DNA from 4 places in the Streptomyces sp. NPDC058697 genome. Region 1 is predicted to be linked to each of the others. Evidence: riboswitches for the same ligand, from Rfam matches in the RefSeq annotation. Region 1 holds a riboswitch; each other region holds the start of a gene.
The links. Region 1 has a riboswitch for cobalamin ahead of ACFWXQ_RS11475 (CbtB-domain containing protein). Riboswitches for the same ligand answer to the same signal wherever they lie in the genome.
Positions count from the first base shown of each region.

Region 2: another riboswitch for cobalamin. It lies ahead of ACFWXQ_RS37790 (ribonucleoside-diphosphate reductase subunit alpha); the one in region 1 lies ahead of ACFWXQ_RS11475 (CbtB-domain containing protein).
Region 3: another riboswitch for cobalamin. It lies ahead of metE (5-methyltetrahydropteroyltriglutamate--homocysteine S-methyltransferase); the one in region 1 lies ahead of ACFWXQ_RS11475 (CbtB-domain containing protein).
Region 4: another riboswitch for cobalamin. It lies ahead of ACFWXQ_RS33940 (cobalamin biosynthesis protein); the one in region 1 lies ahead of ACFWXQ_RS11475 (CbtB-domain containing protein).

Region 1 is NZ_JBHXSU010000004.1:141,908-147,644, forward strand. Features, by position in the region: gene ACFWXQ_RS11460 (flavin monoamine oxidase family protein) at 1-427, shown strand, start outside; gene ACFWXQ_RS11465 (acyl-CoA dehydrogenase family protein) at 443-1,633, opposite strand; gene ACFWXQ_RS11470 (CbtA family protein) at 1,795-2,565, opposite strand; gene ACFWXQ_RS11475 (CbtB-domain containing protein) at 2,595-2,819, opposite strand; cobalamin riboswitch at 2,855-2,997, opposite strand; gene ACFWXQ_RS11480 (histidine phosphatase family protein) at 3,128-3,751, shown strand; gene ACFWXQ_RS11485 (ferredoxin) at 3,851-4,243, opposite strand; gene ACFWXQ_RS11490 (hypothetical protein) at 4,387-4,536, shown strand; gene ACFWXQ_RS11495 (AbfB domain-containing protein) at 4,735-5,737, shown strand, end outside.
Region 2 is NZ_JBHXSU010000025.1:3,607-9,343, forward strand. Features, by position in the region: gene mctP (monocarboxylate uptake permease MctP) at 1-1,059, shown strand, start outside; gene ACFWXQ_RS37780 (nucleoside hydrolase) at 1,189-2,178, shown strand; gene ACFWXQ_RS37785 (GNAT family N-acetyltransferase) at 2,238-2,756, shown strand; cobalamin riboswitch at 2,789-2,960, shown strand; gene ACFWXQ_RS37790 (ribonucleoside-diphosphate reductase subunit alpha) at 3,099-5,513, shown strand; gene ACFWXQ_RS37795 (ribonucleotide-diphosphate reductase subunit beta) at 5,513-5,737, shown strand, end outside.
Region 3 is NZ_JBHXSU010000003.1:675,501-681,237, forward strand. Features, by position in the region: gene metE (5-methyltetrahydropteroyltriglutamate--homocysteine S-methyltransferase) at 1-1,680, opposite strand, end outside; cobalamin riboswitch at 1,844-2,068, opposite strand; gene ACFWXQ_RS10740 (3-hydroxybutyryl-CoA dehydrogenase) at 2,079-2,963, opposite strand; gene aceB (malate synthase A) at 2,972-4,579, opposite strand; gene aceA (isocitrate lyase) at 4,679-5,737, opposite strand, start outside.
Region 4 is NZ_JBHXSU010000019.1:65,162-70,898, forward strand. Features, by position in the region: gene ACFWXQ_RS33920 (class II aldolase/adducin family protein) at 1-5, opposite strand, end outside; gene ACFWXQ_RS33925 (lysozyme) at 202-945, shown strand; gene ACFWXQ_RS33930 (anion permease) at 1,120-2,361, shown strand; gene ACFWXQ_RS33935 (hypothetical protein) at 2,374-2,595, shown strand; cobalamin riboswitch at 2,736-2,872, shown strand; gene ACFWXQ_RS33940 (cobalamin biosynthesis protein) at 2,970-3,926, shown strand; gene ACFWXQ_RS33945 (cobyric acid synthase) at 3,923-5,455, shown strand; gene cobN (cobaltochelatase subunit CobN) at 5,452-5,737, shown strand, end outside.

The sequences.
Region 1 (5,737 bases):
CCCGGAGGATGCCGATCACGTCGTCGAGGCGGATGTGCCGTGGTGGCTGATGAACGCCGCCATGGGACAGCCCCGCCACTCGGGTCGGATCGTCTTCGCCGGGGCCGAGGAGGACGAAGCCGAACGGCTGCTGGCGCTGCCCGCCCGGAAGCGTCACCGGGAGTTCCTCGAAGTGGTCCGGGGCATCGCGGGCGACCGGAGCCTCACGCCCGTCAAGGTCATGGAGCACGAGTGGGCGAAGGACCCCTTCGCCCGCGCCGCCTTCACGGACTCGGAGCGGATCACGGGCGCCCGGGAGATCTACGAGCCGGTCGGCGACACCCTCTTCTGGGCCGGAGTCATCACCGATCAGGTCGACTTCTCCCACGACAGCGGCAACGAGGCCGCCGCCCAGGTGCTCAACCAGCTGGGCCGGCCCAGGGCCTAGCTCTGTCGCACCCGGCTACCGCCGTACCCTCGGCATGCCCAGACCGATCCACGAGATGATTTCCCGCTGGATCTCGTTGTTGCCGCCGCCGAAGGTGAAGATCACGGCTGAGCGGTAGCCGCGCTCAAGTTCGCCATGGAGAACGGCTCCCGCGGAGCCCTCCTTGAGGACACCGGCCACGGCGACGACCTCCATGAGCCAGGCGTAGGCGTCCCGGCGGGCCTCGGAGCCGTACACCTTGACGGCGGAGGCGTCCTGCGGGGTGAGCGTGCCCTCCTGGACGGCGTTCACCATCTGCCAGTTGAGGAGTTTCATCGCGTCGAGCTTCGTGTGGGTCTGGGCGAGGCGGCGGCGCACCCAGGGGAGGTCGACGACGCGGCGCCCGTCGGCGAGCTTGGTCTCCATGGCCCAGCGCTGTACGTCGTGCAGGGCGCGGATGGCCATCGTGCCGTGCGCGGCGAGGGTGACCCGCTCGTGGTTGAGCTGGTTGGTGATCAGCCGCCAGCCCTTGTTCTCCTGGCCGACACGGCGGGACGCGGGGACGCGGATGTTCTCGTAGTAGCTCGCGGTGGTGTCGTGCGAGGCGAGGGTGTTGATGATCGTGCAGGAGTAGCCGGGGTCGGAGGTCGGCACGAGGAGCATGGTGATGCCCTTGTGCGGCGGGGCGTCGGGGTCGGTGCGCACGGCGAGCCAGACCCAGTCGGCGGTGTCGCCGTTGGTCGTCCAGATCTTCTGGCCGTCAACCGTGTAGTGGCCGGTGTCCTCGTCGCCCTCCCTGACCGCCTTGGTCTTCAGCGCGGCCAGGTCCGTGCCGGCGTCGGGTTCGCTGTAGCCGATCGCGAAGTCGAGTTCGCCGGAGAGGATCTTCGGCAGGAAGTACCCCTTCTGCTCGTCGGTACCGAACTGCATGATCGTCGGCCCGACCGTGTTGAGCGCCATCAGCGGCAGCGGTACGCCGGCCTGGGCGGCCTCGTCGAAGAAGATGAACTGTTCCATCGGGCTCAGACCGCGCCCGCCGTACTCCTTCGGCCAGCCCACGCCGAGCCAGCCGTCGGAGCCGAGCCTGCGGATGGTCTCGCGGTAGAAGCGCTTCTGCGCCGCCGGGTCGCCGTATCGGGCGTACACGTCCTCGGGGACCAACTCCGCGAAGTAGGCGCGCAGTTCGGTGCGCAACCGCTGCTGCTCCGGCGTGTATTCGAGATGCACGGCGCCTCCTGGCTCCCACTGGCCCGCTCGTTCGGCCACCCGGACCTGACGGCGCACACCGTAGAACGTGTTCCAGAAATTGGGAATGCCGGTGACGTACACACTCATGCGATAAGGCCCCGGGAATGTGCTCCCGGGACCCCTTCGGCTGCGTGAACGGATCAGTGCGCGACGGGAGTTGCCCGCCCTTCGGGTGCCTTCTCTCCCTCGGCCCCGGCCGTCCCGGGAGCCAGCACGCGCTCCGCGAGCAGCCCGAAGACCAGGCCGTACGCGGTCCACAGGGTCACCTGGATGGCCAGGGTCGCCAGGCGGTACTGCCACAGCAGGGTGGCGGGGAAGCCCTCCGGCGCCTCGTTGAACGACGGCAGGAACGCGTACGCCAGGCCGACGGCCAGGACGAAGGACGCGCCCGCCGCGAGGGTGGCGTTCCAGTTGCCCAGGCGCGGTGCGAGGCGCTTGCCGAGGATCACCGCGGCGACGGCCAGCAGCACGCTGAGCACGATCATCAGGAGGAACAGCGCGGTGCGCTGGTTGAGGGTGTCGGGGTCGCCGACGGCGGGCGGGTTCGCCGGGTACTTGAGGAACGGCACCAGGTAGACCGCGACCAGACCGGCGCCCGCCAGCAGCAGCGCGCTCGCGCGCGGCCCGAAGCGGCCGATCCTGCCGAGGGCGAAGCAGTACGCGAGTGCGGCGATGCCGCCGAACGCGACCCCGTAGACGAGGACGCCGGTGGACAGACCACCGGTGGACTGCATCGCACGGGTGACGAGTTCCTCGCCGCCGTGTTCGTGGGCGTGGGCCTCCTCGAACGCGATGGCCTCGTCCACGCGGGGTTCGCCCAGGAAGTAGGCGACGACCAGGGCGAGCACACCCGCGGCAAGACCCGCGAGCATGCCCCGCACCAGGAGATTTCTGACGGTGACGGAGTTCATTGGGTTGTCCTGTCGGTTCTTTGTCGCCGTCAGTGGCAGGGGAAGCCGAGCAGGTGGCGGGCGTCGTGCACCCACTCGTGCACGCCCTCGCCCGAGACCAGGGAGGTGGCGCCCTGTTCGGCACCGACGAAGTAGAGCAGCACCAGCATCAGGATGCCGAGGAAGACCGCCCAGGGAGCGATCGCGCCGATCGGCAGCTTTGCGGGTACGTCGGGGGTGGTTACGGTCGGCTGAGCGACGGCGGACTGCGCCATGGCAGGACCTCCTGGGGGAACTCGCGTCCCATCTCGGTGGTGCACAGGACGACGGCCACGGGTCTGACTTGCTCGACCTCCGCCTCCCCCGGTGGAAGGCGGTTGTGCGGGGCTTACAGTGGCGCGACCGTGCCGGATTCTCACCGGCTTCCGTCGTACCGTCGTCAATATCGACGAGAAGGTACCGCGAAGCGGAGGCGCGGCCAAGGGCGCATGGAATGCCGGGGGCGCGCCGGGGCCCTGGTCACGCCCCCAATTCCCGGTACGGACAGGGGTGTTGAGCACGTGTGGAACGTGAGGGCGGGACGATGACCAGCCGAGTGATGTTGATCTCACCAGCGATGAGCGCGGCGTTGCGGGAGGCGCGTTTCGACGACGGATGTCCCGTCGACCCGGCCGGGCTGCGGCTCGCCGAGGCGGCCGCGGGCTCGCTGCCGTCCGCCGACCGGGTCCTGGTCTCGCCCACCGTTCGCTGCCGGGAGACGGCGGCGGCCCTCGGGCTCGACGCCCTCGCCGTCACCGAGCCCGACCTGGCCGGGCTGGACGTGGGCCGCTGGCGCGGGGCGACCCTCGCCGAGGTGAGCACCGACGAACCCGAGGCCGTGGGCCGCTGGCTGGCGGACCCGTCGTCCGCCCCGCACGGCGGCGAGTCGGTGAGCGGGCTGTGCGAGCGCGTCGCGAAGTGGCTGGAGACGGTGGCGGATCCGGGTTCCGGGGCTTCAGCATCCGACTCGGCTGGGGGTTCACGACCAGGCTCCGTCCGGATCATCGCCGTCGTCGAGCCGGAGATCGTACGGGCCGGGGTGGTGCGGGCACTCGGGGCCCCGGAGCCGGCGTTCTGGCGCGTCGACGTGCCGCCGTTGGCCGCGACGGAGTTCAGCGGGCGGGCCGGGCGCTGGAACGTACGGGTCGGGAGAGCGCTCGGAGAGTGAGGCGACGGCGAGCGCCCGACTGAACGCTCCTCGGGACGCGGCACCTTGGGGGCGTGGCGTTCCTCGGGACGCGGCACCCAAAACTCACCGCACGGGACCTCACCTCAGCAGGGCGAGGAATTCCGTGCAGGCGCGTGCGCAGTCGCGGCAGGCCTCGGCGGCCTTCTCGGCGCCGGGGTTCCGGTCGAAGACATGGGCGGTCTCCAGGCAGACGGCACGACACCACTCCACCTGGGCGCGCATCCCGGCCTCGGCCTGTGTGACCTGCTCGGCCAGGGCACGGCAGGTCGCGTCGCAGACCTCCGCGCACAGGATGCCCTTGCGCCGCAACTCCTGTTGGTCGTCGGGGCCGTCGAGTTCGGCGAGGCTCGCGCGCAGGGCACAGACCCGTGCGCACTCGGTACATGCCTGCGCACAGGCGAACCGGTCCTCGAGGAAACGAACGAGTTCCTGCTGCTCTGTTAGTGACACACGGTTCGGGTAGCCGGGCATCGCCACGCCAAACCCGCCTTCGCACGGCCCAGGCGCGCCCCAACGGGGCCAGAAGCGGCTGAGCGTGTCGAAGTTATTGACGTGGTCACGGCCGCCCTCTACGTTCTGACCGGTTTACCGAACCGCGTTCGATATATCGATCCATGCTCAGTCCGGGCACGCCCGCCCTCAGCCGTACCACGTTCCGCGACTCGGACGTCATCACGGAACCGCGTGCGTCCGACCACCCCCTGCCGCCCGCCAGGGACCGGCTCGTCCCGAGGGACGGCACGCCCGTCGGCACCCGCTTCTGAACCACCCCGTGGACCCCGGGACGGACGACCCCGGGCCCACGGGACTGGCACATCCAGCACCAGCAGCACAGTCCGAACTCCGAACGAGGAGAGCCGCACATGATCACGCCAGACAACTCCCACAGACCTGCCACCGCCCCGGACGCGACCGGCGCCGCCCGCCCCTTCGCACCCTCCCGCCGGAGCCTGCTGCGGGCGATGGCCGCCCTGCCGGTCTCGGCGCTCGTCGTGGGCGGACTGCCCGGCCTGCTCGGCTCGGCCTCCGCGGCCGCGCCGCCCCGCGGATCGGCCACCCGCTACACCATCGTGCCGTTCCTCAACAGCAACGACGGCACGGTGAACGTCTACCAGTCGGACGACGCGACGGACTTCCGGCTCCTCAGGGCGTCCGCGTACACGCCGCCCGCGGGCCGCATCCGCGACGCCAGCATCTTCAAGCACACGGACGGCTACTACTACATCACCTACACCACGCACACCTGGCAGGACACCAGCACCACCATCGGCTTCGCCCGCAGCTCCGACCGCAGCAACTGGACCTTCCTGTACGACTACACCGTGCCGATCGCGAACCTGTCGCGCGCCTGGGCGCCGGAGTGGTTCGTCGACAGCGACGGCAGCGTGAACATCCTCGTGTCCTGCTCGGTCACCAGCAACGAGTGGATCTTCACTCCGTATCTGCTCAAGGCCACCAACTCCGCGCTCACCGCCTGGACTTCACCGGTGGCGCTGTCCGGCATCGGCGCCAACCACATCGACACGTTCTTCGTGAAGACCGGCTCGACGTACCACGCCTTCACGAAGAACGAGACGTCCAAGTACATCGAGTACGGCACGAGCACCGCGCTCGCCGGGCCGTACACGATCAGCAGGACGGGCAACTGGGCGGGCTGGGGCGGCACTCGGGAGGGCGCCGCGCTGATACAGCTCGACAACGGCGCGTGGCGGATCTTCTTCGACGGGTACGGCGACGGCAGTTACTACTACAGCGACAGCTACGACACCTTCGCCACCTGGAGCGCGCCGAAGGTACTGCCGGGCATCTCGGGGACGGCACGCCACTTCACGGTGATCAAGGAGACGGTGTCCGGTGGTGTGACCCTGCCGACGGGCGTCACCCGCTACCTCCAGTCGGGCAACTTCACCACCCGCTACTGGCAGGAGCAGTCCGCCCTGCTCAACCTGCCCGTGCTGACCAGTT
Region 2 (5,737 bases), on a different contig from region 1:
CTGCGCGCGCCCGCCCTGATCGCGTTCGTGAAGGACACGCTGATCTACATCGTCATCGCGGTGGCGATCATCTACATCCCGATCAAGCTGGGCGGCTTCGACGAGATCTTCGCCAAGGCGGGCGAGGCGTACAGCCAGACCAACCCGGCGACGGGCGCGCCACGCGGTGCGCTGGCACCGGGCGAGGCGGGCCAATGGACCTACGCCACGCTGGCGTTGGGCTCCGCCCTGGCCCTGTTCATGTACCCGCACTCGATCACGGCCACGCTGTCGTCCCGCAGCCGTGAGGTGATCCGGCGCAACACCACGATCCTGCCGCTGTACTCGCTGATGCTGGGCCTGCTCGCGCTGCTCGGGTTCATGGCGATCGCGGCCGGAGTCAAGGTCAGCAACGGGCAGTTGGCGATCCCGCAGCTCTTCGAGGACATGTTCCCTGCATGGTTCGCGGGGGTCGCCTTCGCGGCGATCGGCATCGGTGCGCTCGTGCCGGCCGCGATCATGTCCATCGCGGCGGCGAACCTCTTCACCCGCAACATCTACAAGGACTTCATCCGGCCCGACGCGACGCCGGCCCAGGAGACCAAGGTCTCCAAGCTGGTCTCGCTGCTCGTGAAGGTGGGTGCGCTGGTCTTCGTCCTGACCATGGACAAGACGGTGGCCATCAACTTCCAGCTGCTGGGCGGGATCTGGATCCTGCAGACCTTCCCGGCGCTGGTCGGCGGGTTGTTCACCCGGTGGTTCCACCGGTGGGCGCTGCTCGCCGGGTGGGCGGTCGGGATGCTGTACGGGACGGTCGCGGCGTACGGAGTCGCCTCGCCGACCCAGAAGCACTTCGGTGGTTCCTCGGAGGAGATTCCCGGGATCGGGGAGATCGGGTACATCGGTCTGACGGCGTTCGTCCTGAACGTGGTCGTGACGGTCGTCCTGACCTTCGTCCTGAAGGCCGCCAAGGCGCCCGAGGGCATCGACGAGACGTCCCCCGAGGACTACACGGCGGACGCGGGCGACAAGGGTGTCCAGGTCGAGCTGCCGCCGGCCACCGCGGGGGCCAACCACTAACCCCCGCTGCGCAGTTCCCCGCGCCCCTAGGTACCTAGGGGCGCGGGGAACTGCGCGACAAGCCCCCACCGGGCCCGCACCCGACAACGCCCCCTGGCCACACCGCAGTCCACGGTTACGCTGGTCCGCGTGACCGCGAGCTCGCCGATCGTCCTCGACAGTGACCCCGGCATAGACGACGCCGTGGCCCTCCAGTACCTGCTCGGCACAGGCAGGTGGGACCTCAGGGCCTACACCTCCGTGGGCGGCAACCTCCCCGCCGAGCAGACCTACCGCAACGCCCGCGCCCTGGCGAGAGCCCTCCGTATCGACACGGACGTCCCGGTCCACCGCGGAGCGGCCCGTCCGCTCACCCGCCTCCCGTACATGGCCGCAGGTCACTTCCACGGCCCCGGGGGCCTCGGCCAGGAGACGCTCCCCGACTCGACCGCCGGGCACCTGACGGAGTCCTCCGCACAGGCGCTGCTGCGGCTCTCCCGGGAGCACGAGGGCGAGCTGACCGTGTGCGCCACCGGCCCGCTCACCAACGTGGCCATCGCGCTCCTGGAGGACCCGGCCTTCGCCCGCCGCGTGAAGAAGTTCGTGTTCATGGGCGGCAACGCGCAGGTGCCCGGAAACATCACCCCGGTCGCCGAGTTCAACATGTGGGCGGACCCGGACGCCGCCGAGGTGGTGCTCTCCTCCGGCATCCCGTTCACCATGGTCGACCTGGACGCCTCGCACCGCTGGCTCTTCGGCCCCGCCGACCTCGCCGCGCTGGAGGCGGCGGGGACGGGCGCGGCGCTCGCCGCCCGGCTGCTGCGGGTCTACACCGACTCCTACCGCCGCCACGGCGGAGGCGACTCCTGCCCGCTGCACGACCCGCTCGCCGTGGGCGTGTGCGCGGACGAGTCGTTCGTGACGCTCGCGGAGGGAGCCGTCGTCGTCGAGTGCTCCAGCGAACTCACCCGCGGCCAGACCGTGTTCGTCCCCTCGGCCGCCCAGCGGAACTACTACACCGAGTCGCCCGCCCTGACGGCCCGCACCCGCCTCACGGGCCGCGTGGCCCTCGGCCCGGGCCCCCGCGACTTCACGAAGGACTTCGTCACGACCCTCCCGCAGTGGCCGGCCGTGGGCTGAGCCCGCCCCTGGGAAAAACTCGGCGACCTCTGTCGTACCCCTCGGGCACACTGCCAAGCATGACCATCGTGATCAGGCGGGCGAGGCCCGAGGAGTACGAGGCTGTGGGCGAGATCACCGCGCAGGCCTATCTCGGCGACGGGCTGCTCGACTTCGGGGAGAGCGACGAGTATCTGGGCGAGCTGCGGGACGTGGCGAAGCGGGCCGCCGCGGCCGACGTACTGGTGGCCGTGGTGGGGGCGGGCGCGGGCGAGCGGGTCGTCGGCGGCGTGACCTTCGTCCCGTCCGGCGGGCCGATGGCAGACATCGCGCGCGAGGGCGAGGCAGAGATACGGATGCTGGCGGTCGCGAAGGAGGCCCGCGGGCACGGGGCGGGCGAGGCCCTCGTGCGTGCCTGCGTCGACCGCGCCCGGGCCACGGACGGCTGCATACGCGTCGTGCTGTCCACCCAGCGCACCATGCACAGCGCCCATCGCATCTACGGACGCCTCGGCTTCACCCGCGCCCCCGACCGCGACTGGAACCCGGTCCCGGACCTCGACGACATCATGCTGCTCACCTACGAATTGACACTCTGACACCCTCCGAAGCCGACACGACACAAGATGTGGGGGTGCTTCCCGAGCCCGGCACAAGATGTATGCTCATGCTCGCTGTCGCCGCAGGGGAATCCGGTGCGAATCCGGAACTGTCCCGCAACGGTGTACTTGTGCATGTCTGTCCCCAGAGGAGAGCCGTGCGCCTGGTCAGTCCGAGGACCTGCCGACAGCGTGCCCAGGCCACCCGGCCCGGGTGCCATGACGTCCGGGCCTCGCGGAGTGGGCCGGTGGACGCGGCGTACCGCTGCGCAGAGCGTGTACCCCCGTGTGCCCCGAACCCCTCTCCCCGCAGGCCCCGTGCCGAGCGAGGGAGAGCCCCACGTGACCATCGCGCCAGCCGATCCGGTCTCAGCGAAAGCGCCCCAGTACCAGCAGGACAGGGCCGAGGCCGACGGACCGGGAACCGTGTTGCTGCGGACCCTGACCGACCTCACCGCCGACCTTCCCGACGCCGATCCCGGCAGGGTCGCCGCCGCCGCGCTGCGCGGCCGGTCCTCCGTCGGGGCCGACGGGATCACCGCGGAGCTGCGCGAGCTGGCCACGGAGTCGGCCGCGGGCCTCATCTCCGAGGACCCCGTGTACTCGAAGCTGGCCGCCCGTCTGCTGACGATCGGCATCGCCGAGGAGGCCGCCTCGCAGGGGGTCAGGTCCTTCTCCGAGTCCGTCGCGGTCGGCCACCGCGAGGGCCTGATCGCCGACCGCACCGCCGAGTTCGTACGGACCCACGCGGCCCGTCTGGACGCGCTGATCGACCTCGAAGGTGACGACCGCTTCGGCTACTTCGGCCTGCGCACGCTGCACAGCCGGTATCTGCTGCGGCACCCGATCACGCGGTCCGTCATCGAGACTCCCCAGCACTTCATGCTGCGTGTCGCCGCCGGCCTCGCCGAGGACGACTCGACCAGGTCCGTCGACGAAGTGGCCGCGCTGTACCGGCTGATGAGCCGCCTCGACTACCTGCCGTCCTCCCCCACGCTCTTCAACTCCGGTACGCGGCACCCGCAGATGTCGTCCTGCTACCTCCTCGACTCCCCGCTGGACGAGCTGGACTCCATCTACGACCGCTACCACCAGGTCGCCCGGCTCTCGAAGCACGCGGGCGGCATCGGTATCGCGTACTCCCGTGTCCGCTCGCGCGGTTCCCTGATCCGCGGGACGAACGGGCACTCCAACGGCATCGTCCCGTTCCTGAAGACGCTCGACGCCTCGGTGGCCGCCGTGAACCAGGGCGGCCGGCGCAAGGGCGCGGCCGCGGTCTACCTGGAGACCTGGCACTCCGACATCGAGGAGTTCCTGGAGCTGCGCGACAACACCGGTGAGGACGCCCGGCGTACGCACAACCTGAATCTCGCGCACTGGATCCCGGACGAGTTCATGCGCCGGGTCAACGAGGACCGCGTGTGGTCGCTGTTCTCGCCCTCCGACGTGCCCGAGCTGGTCGACCTGTGGGGCGAGGAGTTCGACGCCGCCTACCGCAAGGCGGAGGACCGGGGCCTCGCCAAGAAGACGATCCCGGCCCGCGATCTGTACGGCCGCATGATGCGCACCCTCGCGCAGACCGGCAACGGCTGGATGACCTTCAAGGACGCCGCCAACCGCACGGCCAACCAGACCGCGCTGCCCGGCCACACGGTCCACTCCTCCAACCTCTGCACGGAGATCCTGGAGGTCACGGACGACGGGGAGACGGCGGTCTGCAACCTCGGTTCGGTGAACCTGGGTGCCTTTGTCGACACAACGACAGGTGACATCGACTGGGAGCGGCTGGACGCGACCGTCCGTACCGCCGTCACCTTCCTCGACCGGGTCGTCGACATCAACTTCTACCCGACCGAGCAGGCGGGCCGTTCCAACGCCAAGTGGCGGCCGGTGGGCCTGGGCGCGATGGGTCTGCAGGACGTCTTCTTCAAGCTGCGGCTGCCCTTCGACTCCGCCGAGGCCAAGGCGCTCTCCACCCGGATCGCCGAGCGCGTCATGCTCGCCGCGTACGAGGCGTCCGCCGACCTCGCCGAGCGCAACGGCCCGCTGCCCGCCTGGGAGAAGACCCGTACGGCACAGGGCGTGCTGCACCCCGACCACTACGACGTGGAGCTGAACTGGCCGGAGCGCTGGGCCGCGCTGCGGGAGCGGATCACCTCGGTCGGCATGCGCAACTCGCTGCTGCTCGCGATCGCGCCCACCGCGACGATCGCGTCCATCGCGGGCGTCTACGAGTGCATCGAGCCGCAGGTCTCCAACCTGTTCAAGCGCGAGACGCTCTCCGGCGAGTTCCTCCAGGTCAACGCCTACCTGGTGGCGGAGCTGAAGAAGCTCGGCGTGTGGGACGCGCAGACCAGGGAGGCGCTGCGCGAGTCCAACGGCTCGGTGCAGGGCTTCGCCTGGGTGCCGCAGGACGTGCGCGATCTGTACCGCACGGCGTGGGAGATCCCGCAGCGCGACCTGATCGACATGGCGGCGGCCCGGACGCCGTTCCTGGACCAGTCCCAGTCGCTGAACCTGTTCCTGGAGACGCCGACCATCGGCAAGCTCTCCTCGATGTACGCGTACGCCTGGAAGTCGGGGCTGAAGACGACGTACTACCTGCGCTCGCGCCCGGCGACGCGCATCGCCCGTGCCGCGGGTTCCTCCACGGCCGCGGCCGCCCCCATCCCCGTACAGGCGACTCCCGCGACTCCCGACGAGGACGCCGTCGCCTGCTCCCTTGAGAACCCCGAGTCCTGCGAGGCCTGCCAGTAATGACCACCGCTCCCGACAAGACCGTCAAGGCTGTGCTCAATAAAAACCTGCTCGACCCGGGCTTCGAGCTGACCCTGCGTCCGATGCGCTACCCGGACTTCTACGAGCGCTACCGGGACGCGATCAAGAACACCTGGACCGTCGAGGAGGTCGACCTCCACTCGGACGTCACCGATCTGGCGAAGCTGTCACCGGGCGAGCAGCACATGATCGGCCGGCTGGTC
Region 3 (5,737 bases), on a different contig from region 1:
CCGGGTCAGGGACTGGGCGTACGTCGTCCAGCGCACCGTCATCGGCTCGGGGCGGGAGATGTCGCCGGCCAGGATCGGCGGACGGACGTAACGGGTGCCGTAGGACTGCACCCAGCCGTGCTGCGTGGCGAGATACCCCGTCAGCTGCTCGGCGAAGTACTGGACCATGTCGTTGCGTTCGGCCTCGCCGTGCACCAGGACGTCCAGGCCGGCCTTCTCCTGGAACGAGATCACCTCCTGGATCTCGGCCTTGATGCGCTCCTCGTAGCCGGCCGTGTCGATGCGCCCGGCCCGCAGATCGGCGCGGGCGACACGCAGTTCGGCGGTCTGCGGGAAGGAGCCGATGGTGGTGGTCGGCAGCAGCGGCAGACCGAGGTGGGCACGCTGCGCGGCGGCGCGTTCGCCGTACGGCTGGGAGCGGCGGGAGTCGGCGTCCGTGACCGCACCGACCCGCGCCCGCACGGCCGGGTCACGGGTGATGGGCGAGTTCGCGCGGGATGCCAGGGCGGCCCGGTTGGCGGCGAGTTCGCCGGTGATCGCGCCCGTGCCCTGGGCGAGCCCCTTGGCGAGGGTGACGACCTCGGCCGTCTTCTGCCGGGCGAAGGCGAGCCAGCGCAGGATCTGCGGCTCGATGTCCCGTTCGGCGGTGGCGTCGAGCGGCACGTGGAGCAGTGAGCAGGACGCGGCCACGTCGACCCGGTCGGCCAGTCCCAGCAGGGTGCCGAGCGTGGCGAGGGACTTGGTGAGGTCGTTGACCCAGATATTGCGTCCGTTGACCACGCCCGCGACCAGGCGCTTGCCGGGTAGTCCGCCCACCGCGGCCAGGGCGTCCAGGTTGGCGGCGGCCGCCTCGGTGAAGTCGAGCGCGAGGCCCTCGACCGGGGCCTTGGCCAGCACCGGCAGGGCGTCGCCGAGCCGGTCGAAGTAGGAGGCGACCAGCAGCTTCGGACGGTCGGTGAGTGCGCCGAGGTCGCGGTAGGCGCGCGTGGCGGCGTTCAGTTCGGCCGGGGTGCGGTCCTGAACCAGAGCGGGCTCGTCGAGCTGGACCCACTCCGCGCCCGCCGCCCGCAGATCGGAGAGGACCTCGGCGTACACCGGGAGCAGTCGGTCGAGCAGGGTCAGCGGGTCGAAGTCCGCGGCCACACCGGGCGCGGGCTTGGCGAGCAGGAGATAGGTGACGGGGCCGACGAGGACCGGCCGGGCGGTGAGGCCGAGCGCGAGGGCTTCGTGGAGCTCGGCGACCTGCTTCGCGGAGTCGGCGGTGAAGACGGTGTCCGGGCCCAACTCCGGGACCAGATAGTGGTAGTTGGTGTCGAACCACTTCGTCATCTCCAGCGGCGCCACGTCCTGGGTGCCGCGGGCCATCGCGAAGTAGCCGTCGAGCGCGTCGGCCTCGACCGCGGCGCGGTGGCGCCCGGGGATCGCGCCGACCATGACGCTGGTGTCCAGGACATGGTCGTAGTACGAGAAGTCGCCGGTCGGCACTTCGTGGATGCCGGCCTCGGCCAGCTGCCGCCAGTTGGTGCGGCGCAGTTCGGCGGCGGTGGCCCGGAGGGCGTCGGCGTCGACGCGGCCCTTCCAGTACCCCTCGATCGCCTTCTTCAGTTCCCGGCCCCTGCCCTGACGGGGGTAGCCGTACACGGTGGCCCGTGCCGCCGCGGCTGCGGACTTCGATGTCACGGAACTCTCCTTCGCGAGATGTCTCCCTGAGATCCCGGGACGGGACGTGGGCGCGAAGGGGTGACGAACCCGGCAGAGGCACCTCGCGCGGCATGCGCGGTCGTCCGCCGGATATGTACGCCTGACCCGCCCACGAGGTCACCGGGATTGTCCGTACGCGATCGGTCGCGCACGGGCAGATGGCAGGTCTTCGGACTCGCGGGCACGCCCTCCGTACGGAGGGCACCTACTGGCCGTCGCTTCCCAGGTCCCGCTTCTCGGGGCCCAGTGCGTATGACGGCGGTCGTTCCCGCTCACCGCTGCGGGGCAGTCCCGGATTCCCACCGGGTTCCCTCTTGCGACGCATCCCGCCTGGCGGACGGGGCGAACCAGCTGCACGGTCAGCTTAGGCCCTGCCGTCAAATGCCCGGCTGCCGGACGGCGTCGTACACGTGGAACCCGCGGCCCGTCTTACGGCCCAGCAGCCCGGCCTCCACCATCCGCTGGAGCAGCGGGGGAGGGGCGTAGAGCGGCTCCCTGAACTCGTCGTAGAGGGATTCCGCGATCGAGGCGACGGTGTCGAGGCCGATCAGGTCCGCCAGCCTGAGCGGTCCCATGGGGTGGGCGCAGCCGAGTTCCATGCCCGCGTCGATGTCGGTGGCGGTGGCGAAACCGGACTCGGCCATGCGGATCGCGGCCAGCAGATAGGGCACGAGCAGGGCGTTGACGACGAAGCCCGCCCGGTCCCGCGCGTGGACCACGGTCTTGCCGAGGACCCGGGTGGCGAAGTCCTCGACGGCCCCGACCGTCCCGGGCGCCGTGTGGAGCGAGGCCACGATCTCCACCAGCGGCAGCACGGGAACGGGGTTGAAGAAGTGCAGCCCGACGACCCGGTCGGCACGCCTCGTCGCCATGCCGAGCCGCATGATCGGGAGGGACGAGGTGTTGGTCGCGAGGATCGCCCCGGGATCCTCGACGATCTTGTCCAGCGCGGCGAAGACCTCCGTCTTGGCGTCCGCGTTCTCCACGACGGCCTCGACGACGAGCTGCCGGTCGGCGAGGTCTTCGAGGGCCTGGGTGAAGGCCAGCCGGTCGAGGGCGTCCCGCGCCGAGTCCCGGTCCAGCTTCCCGCGCCGCACCGCCCGGTCGAGGGAGGCCGACACCCGCTCCCGTGCGGCACGGGCCGCCATGGCGTCCACCTCGCACACGACGGTGTCGAGGCCGGCCCTGGCACACACCTCGGCGATCCCGGCGCCCATCCGGCCGCCGCCGACCACGCCCACCCGGCGGATGTCCCGGCTGATGTCCCCGCTCATGCTCGTCCCTCCCGATACTGTGCCTCCGCGTGCCGGACAAGGTGACGGCTGTAGGCGTCAGGGGTGAAGAACAACGGCAACTCGCCTGCCAGCGCGGTCCGTTCGAAGAGCTCCCGCACCTCGTCGAGGGCCGCCCAGGGGTACTGGGCGCCGAGCGCGGCGAGTTCGTCGTCGAGCAGCCGCTCCACGGTCTCCCTCTCGACCACCCGGTGCCGCAGCCACTGCCAGATCTGCACCCGCGTGATCTCGGCGGTCGCCGCGTCCTCCATCAGCCCGTCCAGGGCGACGGCCCCCTGCCCGCGAAGCCAGGCGTCGAAGTAGCGCAGGGCGACCGCGATGTTCGTACGCACGCCTTCCGGCGTGGGCGGCCCGCTGACACGGCGTACCGACAGCAGGTCCGCGGCGGTCACCTCCACGTCGTCGCGGGTACGGTCGATCTGGTGCGGCCGGTCGCCGAGTACGGTGTCGAAAACCTCCCGGCACACGGGCACCAGGCCGGGGTGGGCCACCCAGGAGCCGTCGAAGCCGTCCTCCGCCTCGCGCTCCTTGTCGAGGCGGACCTTGGCCAGAGCCGCCTCACGCGCGGCCGGGTCCCTGCCGGGCACCTGCGCGGCCATGCCCCCGATGGCATGGGCACCGCGCCGGTGGCAGGTGCGCACCAGCAGCTCGGTGTACGCGCGCATGAACGGCGCGGTCATGGTCACCTTCGCCCGGTCGGGCAGCAGGAAGTCGGTGCGGTGCCCGAAGGTCTTGATCAGGCTGAACAGGTAGTCCCAGCGGCCCGCGTTGAGGCCGGCGCTGTGCTCACGCAGCTCGTAGAGGATCTCCTCCATCTCGAAGGCGGCGGTGATCGTCTCGATGAGCACGGTGGCACGGACCGTGCCCCGGGGGATGCCGAGCAACTCCTGGGCGAGAACGAAGACGTCGTTCCACAGCCGGGCCTCGTACCGGTTCTCCAGCTTCGGCAGATAGAAGTACGGCCCGTACCCGGCGTCGATCTGACGCTGAGCGCAGTGGAAGAAGTACAGCCCGAAGTCGACGAGGGAGGCGGGTATGGGACGGCCGCCGAACTCCAGATGCTCCTCCAGCAGATGCCAGCCACGCGGACGCACCATGACAGTGGCGAGGCGGTCACCGAGCCGGTACTCCCTCCCCTCCGCTGTGCTGAAGTCGATCCGCCGCGAGATGGCATCCAGCAGGGTGAGCTGACCGCCGATGACGTTGTCCCAGGTGGGAGCGGTGGCGTCCTCGAAGTCCGCCATCCACACCTGCGCACCGGAGTTGAGCGCGTTGACGGCCATACGGCGCTCGGGCGGCCCGGTGATCTCCACCCGTCGGTCCTCCAGCCCGGGGGCCGGCGGTGCCACCCGCCAGGACCTGTCCCCGCGAACGGCAGAGGTGGCAATCGGAAAGTCGAGCGGAGCACCGGCCGCGATCCGTATCGCCTGCCGCCTGCGCTCCTTCAGGACCTCCTGCCGCCGCTCGCCAAAGGCACCGGCAAGCCGCCCGACGAAGTCCAGGGCGGCGGGGGTGAGAATCTCGTCGTGACGGTCGCCGGGAGCACCGAGGACGCGGACGTGATGAGTCAGTGAACTGATGGACATCGGGTTCTCCTCATGAACACGCGAACGAGGGTGGCGCCCCTTAAGGGGCGCGGGGAACTGCGCGACCAGCCACAACGCACCCGCACCCAACAACCGGACCTAGTGGAACTGCTCTTCCTCGGTGGACCCGGACAACGCAGTCGTGGAAGAGGCCGGATTCACAGCGGTGGACACCAGGTCGAAATACCCCGTCCCAACCTCCCGCTGATGCCGAACGGCAGTGAACCCGTGCCGCTGCGCGGCGAACTCCCGCTCCTGAAGGTCGACATAGGCCGTCATCCCGTGCTCGGCATAACCACGAGCGAGATCGAACATCCCATGGTTCAGCGAGTGGAACCCGGCCAGCGTGATGAACTGGAACCGATACCCCATCGCCCCCAACTCCCGCTGGAACTTGGCGATCTGGTCATCATCCAGCGCCGCCTTCCAGTTGAAGGACGGCGAGCAGTTGTACGCCAGCATCTGGTCAGGGAACTCGGCATGGATCGCCTCCGCGAACTCCCGCGCCTGCGCGAGATCCGGCGTACCGGTCTCGACCCAGATCAGATCGGCGTACGGGGCATAGGCGAGACCACGGGCGATGACCGGAGCCATCCCGCCCCGCACCCGGTAGAAACCCTCCGCCGTCCGCTCCCCGGTGACGAACTCGGCGTCCCGCTCGTCGACATCACTGGTGAGCAGGGTCGCGGCCAGCGCGTCCGTCCGGGCGACGACGACGGTCGGCACGTCCGCGATGTCGGCCGCGAGCCGGGCCGCGTTGAGGGTGCGGATGTGCTGCGAGGTCGGCACGAGAACCTTGCCGCCGAGGTGGCCGCACTTCTTCTCCGAGGCGAGCTGATCCTCGTAGTGGATGCCCGCGGCACCGGCCGCGATCATCGCCTTGGTGAGTTCGAAGGCGTTGAGCGGGCCGCCGAACCCGGCCTCCGCGTCGGCGACGATCGGCGCGAGCCAGTCCGTACGGTCGTCGCCGCCCTCGGCGGTGGCGATCTGGTCGGCCCGCAGCAGTGCGTTGTTGATGCGCCGGACGACCTGGGGCACCGAGTTGACGGGGTAGAGGCTCTGGTCGGGATAGGTGTGCCCGGCCTGGTTGGCGTCGGCGGCGACCTGCCAGCCGGACAGGTAGATGGCCTGGAGCCCGGCCTTCACCTGCTGTACGGC
Region 4 (5,737 bases), on a different contig from region 1:
GCCATGCGGCGATCCTGCCAGCCGCGCAGCTCAACCCCGGGGCGGGCGGGGCACTTTAGGGCTGAACCGGCGCATCCGAAAGGTCGCACAAGGGCATGAATCGCCTGCCGGGAGCGAATGACCGGCATGCGACGGGCTTCCAAGGATCTTCCAGTAGCCTCTGGGAGATTTTTCGTGCACGTCGCCATTCCGGGGGGAAACATGGCTCGTGATCGCAAACCGTCCCTTCAGCGCGCCCGGTTCGTCGCCGCCTCCGTGGCGACGCTGGCGCTCGGCGGCACCGCTCTCGCGGAGGTGCCGGCCTCGGCGGCCGCCAAGCCCAAGGGCCACGACGTGTCCTCGCACCAGAAGAACGTCAACTGGTCGAGCGCGAAGAGCAAAGGCGCCAAGTTCGTCTATGTGAAGGCCACCGAATCGCACACGTACCGCAATCCGTACTACAACCAGCAGTACAACGGGGCACGCGGCGCGGGCATCATCCGCGGGGCGTACCACTTCGCGCTGCCGCACAAGTCCTCGGGGACGGCACAGGCCGCGTACTTCGTGCGCAACGGCGGCGGCTGGCGCGCGGACGGCTGGACGCTGCCGCCCGCGCTGGACATCGAGTACAACCCGTACGGCAAGAAGAAGTGCTACGGCCTGAGCAAGAGCAAGATGGTGAGCTGGATCAAGGCCTTCAGCAACGAGGTGAAGCGGCAGACGGGCCGGCGGCCGGTGATCTACACCAACTACAACTGGTGGAAGATGTGCACGGGCAACAGCGCCGCGTTCGCCGCGAACCATCCGCTGTGGCTGGCCCGCTACAGCTCGACGGCGGGGTCACTGCCGTCCGGCTGGAACTTCTGGACCTTCTGGCAGTACGACAACGGCGGGAGCCTGCCGGGTGACCAGAATCTCTTCAACGGATCCCTGAACCAGCTCAGGGCGTTCGCGAGGGGACAGTAGGGGTAGCGGACCCCTGAATTCCGCCTCTGTTCGAGACCTCTTGCCGCCGCTCCGACACAAATGGAGTGGCGGCACCTCTATTGAGACACCCTGAAGCCCATCTCAGTTCATCTTCCGTTCATCCAGGTTACCTACGGTCCCCGTGCCACTGACATCCAAGAGAAGCCTGGGTAAATGGAACACATCACGCTCCTACTCGGAATCGTGATCGTTACCGCTCTCGTGTTCGATTTCACGAACGGTTTCCACGACACGGCCAACGCGATGGCGACGACCATCTCGACAGGTGCCCTGAAGCCCAAGACGGCGGTGGCCATGTCCGCCGTGCTGAACCTCGTCGGTGCGTTCCTCTCCGTGGAGGTCGCCAAGACGATCTCCGGCGGCATCATCAACGAAGAGGGCATCCGCACCGAAGTGATCTTCGCGGCGCTCGTCGGCGCCATTCTGTGGAATCTGCTGACCTGGCTCCTGGGTCTGCCCTCCAGTTCCTCCCACGCACTGTTCGGCGGCCTGATCGGTGCCGCGGTCATGTCGGCCGGCTGGTCGTCGGTGAACGGTTCGACCGTCGTCACCAAGGTCCTGCTCCCCGCGATCGCCGCGCCGCTGGTGGCCGGACTCGCCGCGATGCTCGCCACCCGGCTGACGTACCGCATCAGCGACAAGGCCGGTGAGCAGGCGACCTCCAAGGGCTACCGCGCGGGTCAGATCACCTCCGCGGGCCTGGTCTCGCTGGCCCACGGCACGAACGACGCGCAGAAGACCATGGGCATCATCACGCTCGCCCTGGTCACCGGCGGTGTGCTCGCGCCCGGGTCGAATCCCCCCATGTGGGTCATCGTCTCGGCCGGTATCGCCATCGCGCTCGGCACCTACCTGGGCGGCTGGCGCATCATCCGCACCATGGGCAAGGGCCTCACCGACCTCGCGCCGCCGCAGGGCTTCGCCGCCCAGACCAGCGCCGCGACGGTCATCCTGGCCTCCTCGCACCTCGGCTTCTCGCTCTCCACCACCCAGTCCTGTTCCGGCGCCGTGATGGGTTCAGGCCTCGGCCGCAAGGGCGGCGTCGTCCGCTGGTCGACCGCGACCCGGATGTTCGTCGCCTGGGGCCTCACGCTCCCCGCCGCCGGACTGGTCGGCGCGGGCGCCGAGTTCCTCACCAAGCAGGGCACCTGGGGCATCGTCCTCACCGGCGCGCTGCTGATCGCGGGCTCGGCGGTCATCTGGACGCTCTCCCGCCGCCAGCCCGTCACCGTCGACAACGTGAACGACGTCAGCGGCGAGCCCGCGGGCGTCGTGACCACCGCCATCGCCGCCGTCACCCCGCCGCCGACGGGCACGGTCGCCGCGGCCGACGACCTCAAGACCACCATCCCGGGCCCGGACGCCACCGAGCCCGTCCGTACGGCCACGGTGTAAGGAACCCACAGCATGAAGATCGACTGGGCAGCCCTCGGCTCCGTCTTCGGAGTCAGCCTCATCGTCACCGTCGCCCTCGTGGGCCTCTTCACCCTCGGCATCGTCGGCCTCTCCAAGCGCGAGTCGGCCTCCGCCCAGGGCGGCACCGCGACCCTCGCGGTCACCGGCGCGTACGCCTGCTTCGCCGCGTGCGCGGCAGCGGTGGCGTACGGCATCTCTCTGATCGTCGCCTGACGCGTACGGCACCTCCGTCACGCACGACTGCGCCCCGTCGACCCCTCGGTCGGCGGGGCGCAGTCGTGTCCGCGTGAGCGGCGATGTGGGCCTCAGCACACTCTCCCGTCGCAGGTCAACAGCAAGTTGACGGGTGTTCGTGGGCGTGGTGGACTGCCGGAGCCATGTACGGCGGCAGGAGAGGAAGCCGGTGCGAATCCGGCGCGGTCCCGCCACTGTTACCGGGGAATCGATACCCCGGGAGCCAGGAACTCTCGCCGTCGGTCTCGTCGAACCAGGGCGCGGACACCCTGAGTGAGGACAAATCGCCATGCCCGGCTGCCCAAGTGCCTTTCCAGCGACGGTTGTGCCCGATCTGACGGTCGGCTGAACCGATGCGTGCCGATCGCGTCTTCGCGTACGGCGCCGCCGCCGGCCTTCTCGGTGACCTGCTGCTCGGCGATCCCCGCCGGGGGCATCCGGTCGCCGCGTTCGGACGGGCCGCGGGAGCCGTGGAGCGGGTGCTGTGGCGGGACCACCGGGGGTGGGGCGCGCTGCACACCGCCGTGTGTGTGGGTGGCGCCACCTCGCTCGCCGCGCTCGCCGGGCGTTCCGTACGTCCCTCTCGTGCCGCGTCCGTCGCCCTGACCGCCGCCGCCACCTGGTCCGTTGTCGGCGGGACCTCGCTCGGGCGGGAGGCCCGGGCCATCGGCGGGGCGCTCGCCGCCGGGGACATCGAGGTGGCCCGGGAGCGGCTGCCTCATCTCTGCGGGCGGGATCCGCAAGCGCTGGACGCCGACGGGATCGCCCGGGCCGTCGTGGAGTCCGTCGCCGAGAACACCTCCGACGCCGTGGTGGGCGCCCTCGTGTGGGGTGCCGCGGCCGGTGTGCCGGGGCTGGTCGGATTCCGTGCCGTGAACACGCTCGACGCGATGGTCGGGCACAGGTCCGCCAAGTACCGGCGGTACGGGTGGGCTTCCGCGCGGCTCGACGACGTCGCGGGGTGGCCGGGGGCGCGGCTGACCGCCGTCCTCGCCGCCGCCGCGGGAAGTGATCCGCGCGGGGCCGTACGCGCCTGGCGTGCGGATGCCGTCAAGCATCCGAGCCCCAACGCCGGGCCCGTCGAGGCCTCGTTCGCGGGGGCGCTCGGCGTGCGGCTGGGCGGGACGCTCTCGTACGCGGGACGGGTCGAGCACCGGCCCGTACTCAATGGTGAGGGGCGGGCCGTGGAGGTCGGGGACATCGAGCGGGCCGTGCGGCTCTCGCGGCGCGTGGGCTGGCTCGCGCTCGGCGTGAGTGTCGCCGGACGGCTGCTCGTCAACGGCCTTCGCTCGAAGGGGCGTACCTCATGAGCCGGGGAACGAGCGGGGGAACGGGTGGCGGGCTGCTCGTCGCCGGTACCACCTCCGACGCCGGCAAGAGCGTCGTCACCGCCGGGATCTGCCGGTGGCTGGTGCGGCAGGGCGTCAAAGTCGCACCTTTCAAGGCGCAGAACATGTCGCTCAACTCGTTCGTCACGCGGGAGGGCGCCGAGATCGGGCGGGCGCAGGCCATGCAGGCGCAGGCCGCGCGCGTGGAGCCCACCGCGCTCATGAATCCCGTACTGCTCAAGCCGGGCAGCGACCGGAGCAGTCAGGTCGTCCTCATGGGCAAACCTGTCGGGGAGATGAGTGCCCGCGGCTATCACGGCGGGCGTCAGGAACAGCTCCTCGGGACGGTCCTGGAGTGCCTCGCCGAGTTGCGGGGCACGTATGACGCGGTGATCTGTGAGGGGGCGGGCAGTCCCGCCGAGATCAATCTGCGGCGGACGGACATCGTGAACATGGGCATCGCGCGCAACGCGCGGCTGCCCGTGCTCGTCGTCGGCGACATCGACCGCGGGGGTGTCTTCGCCTCCTTCTTCGGGACCGTGGCGCTGCTCTCGCCCGAGGACCAGGAGTTCGTCGCCGGGTTCCTCGTCAACAAGTTCCGCGGGGACGTGTCCCTGCTGGAGCCCGGTCTCGACATGCTCAACAACCTCACCGGGCGTCGTACGTACGGGGTCCTGCCCTTCCAGCACGGTCTCGGCATCGACGAGGAGGACGGGCTCCGGGTCTCGCTGAGGGGCTCGGTCCGCGAGTCCGAGGTCTCCTCCCCCGTCGGCGAGGACATCCTGCGAGTCGCCGTCTGCGCGGTCCCGCTGATGTCCAACTTCACGGACGTAGACGCGCTGGCCGCCGAACCGGGCGTCGTCGTGCGGTTCGTGGACCGGGCGGAGGAACTCGTCGACGCCGACCTGGTCATCGTGCCCGGCACCCGCGGCACGGTCAGGGCCCTGGAGTGGCTGCGCGAGCGCGGCCTCGCGGACGCCCTCGCCAGAAGGGCCGCGGAAGGGCGTCCCGTCCTCGGTGTCTGCGGTGGCTTCCAGATCCTCGGCGAGCACATCGACGACGACGTCGAGTCGCACGCCGGCCAGGTGGACGGGCTCGGACTCCTCCCCGTGCGCGTGCGGTTCGCACGGGAGAAGACCCTGACCCGGCCGGTCGGCGTGGCGCTCGGCGAGCCCGTCGAGGGGTACGAGATCCATCACGGGGTCGCCCGGGTCACAGGCGGGGAACCTTTCCTGGACGGCTGCCGGGTCGGCGAGGTCTGGGGCACGCACTGGCACGGCTCGCTGGAGTCGGACGGCTTCCGCCGGGCCTTCCTTCGCGAGGTGGCGGCCGCCGCGGGGCGCCGCTTCGTACCGGCCGCCGACACGTCGTTCGGGTCGCTGCGCGAGGAGCAGCTGGACCGGCTCGGCGATCTGATCGAGGAACACGCGGACACGGACGCGCTGTGGCGGCTCATCGAGTCCGGCGCGCCGACAGGACTGCCCTTCATTCCACCGGGAGCACCCGCATGAGCACAGTGTTGTTGTTGTCGACCGCCGACACGGATCTGCTGGCGGCGCGTGCCGCCGGCGCCGCGTACCGGATCGGCAATCCGACCCGCGTGGATGTCGCGGAGGAGCTTCCCGCGCTGGTCCGGGGCGCGGACGTCGCCGTCGTACGGCTGCTCGGCGGCAAGCGCGCCTGGGAGGACGGGCTCGCCGCGCTCAAGGCGTCCGGCATCCCGACCGTGCTGCTGGGCGGGGAGTCCGTCCCCGACGCGGAGCTGATGGCCGAGTCGTCCGTGCCCGCCGGTG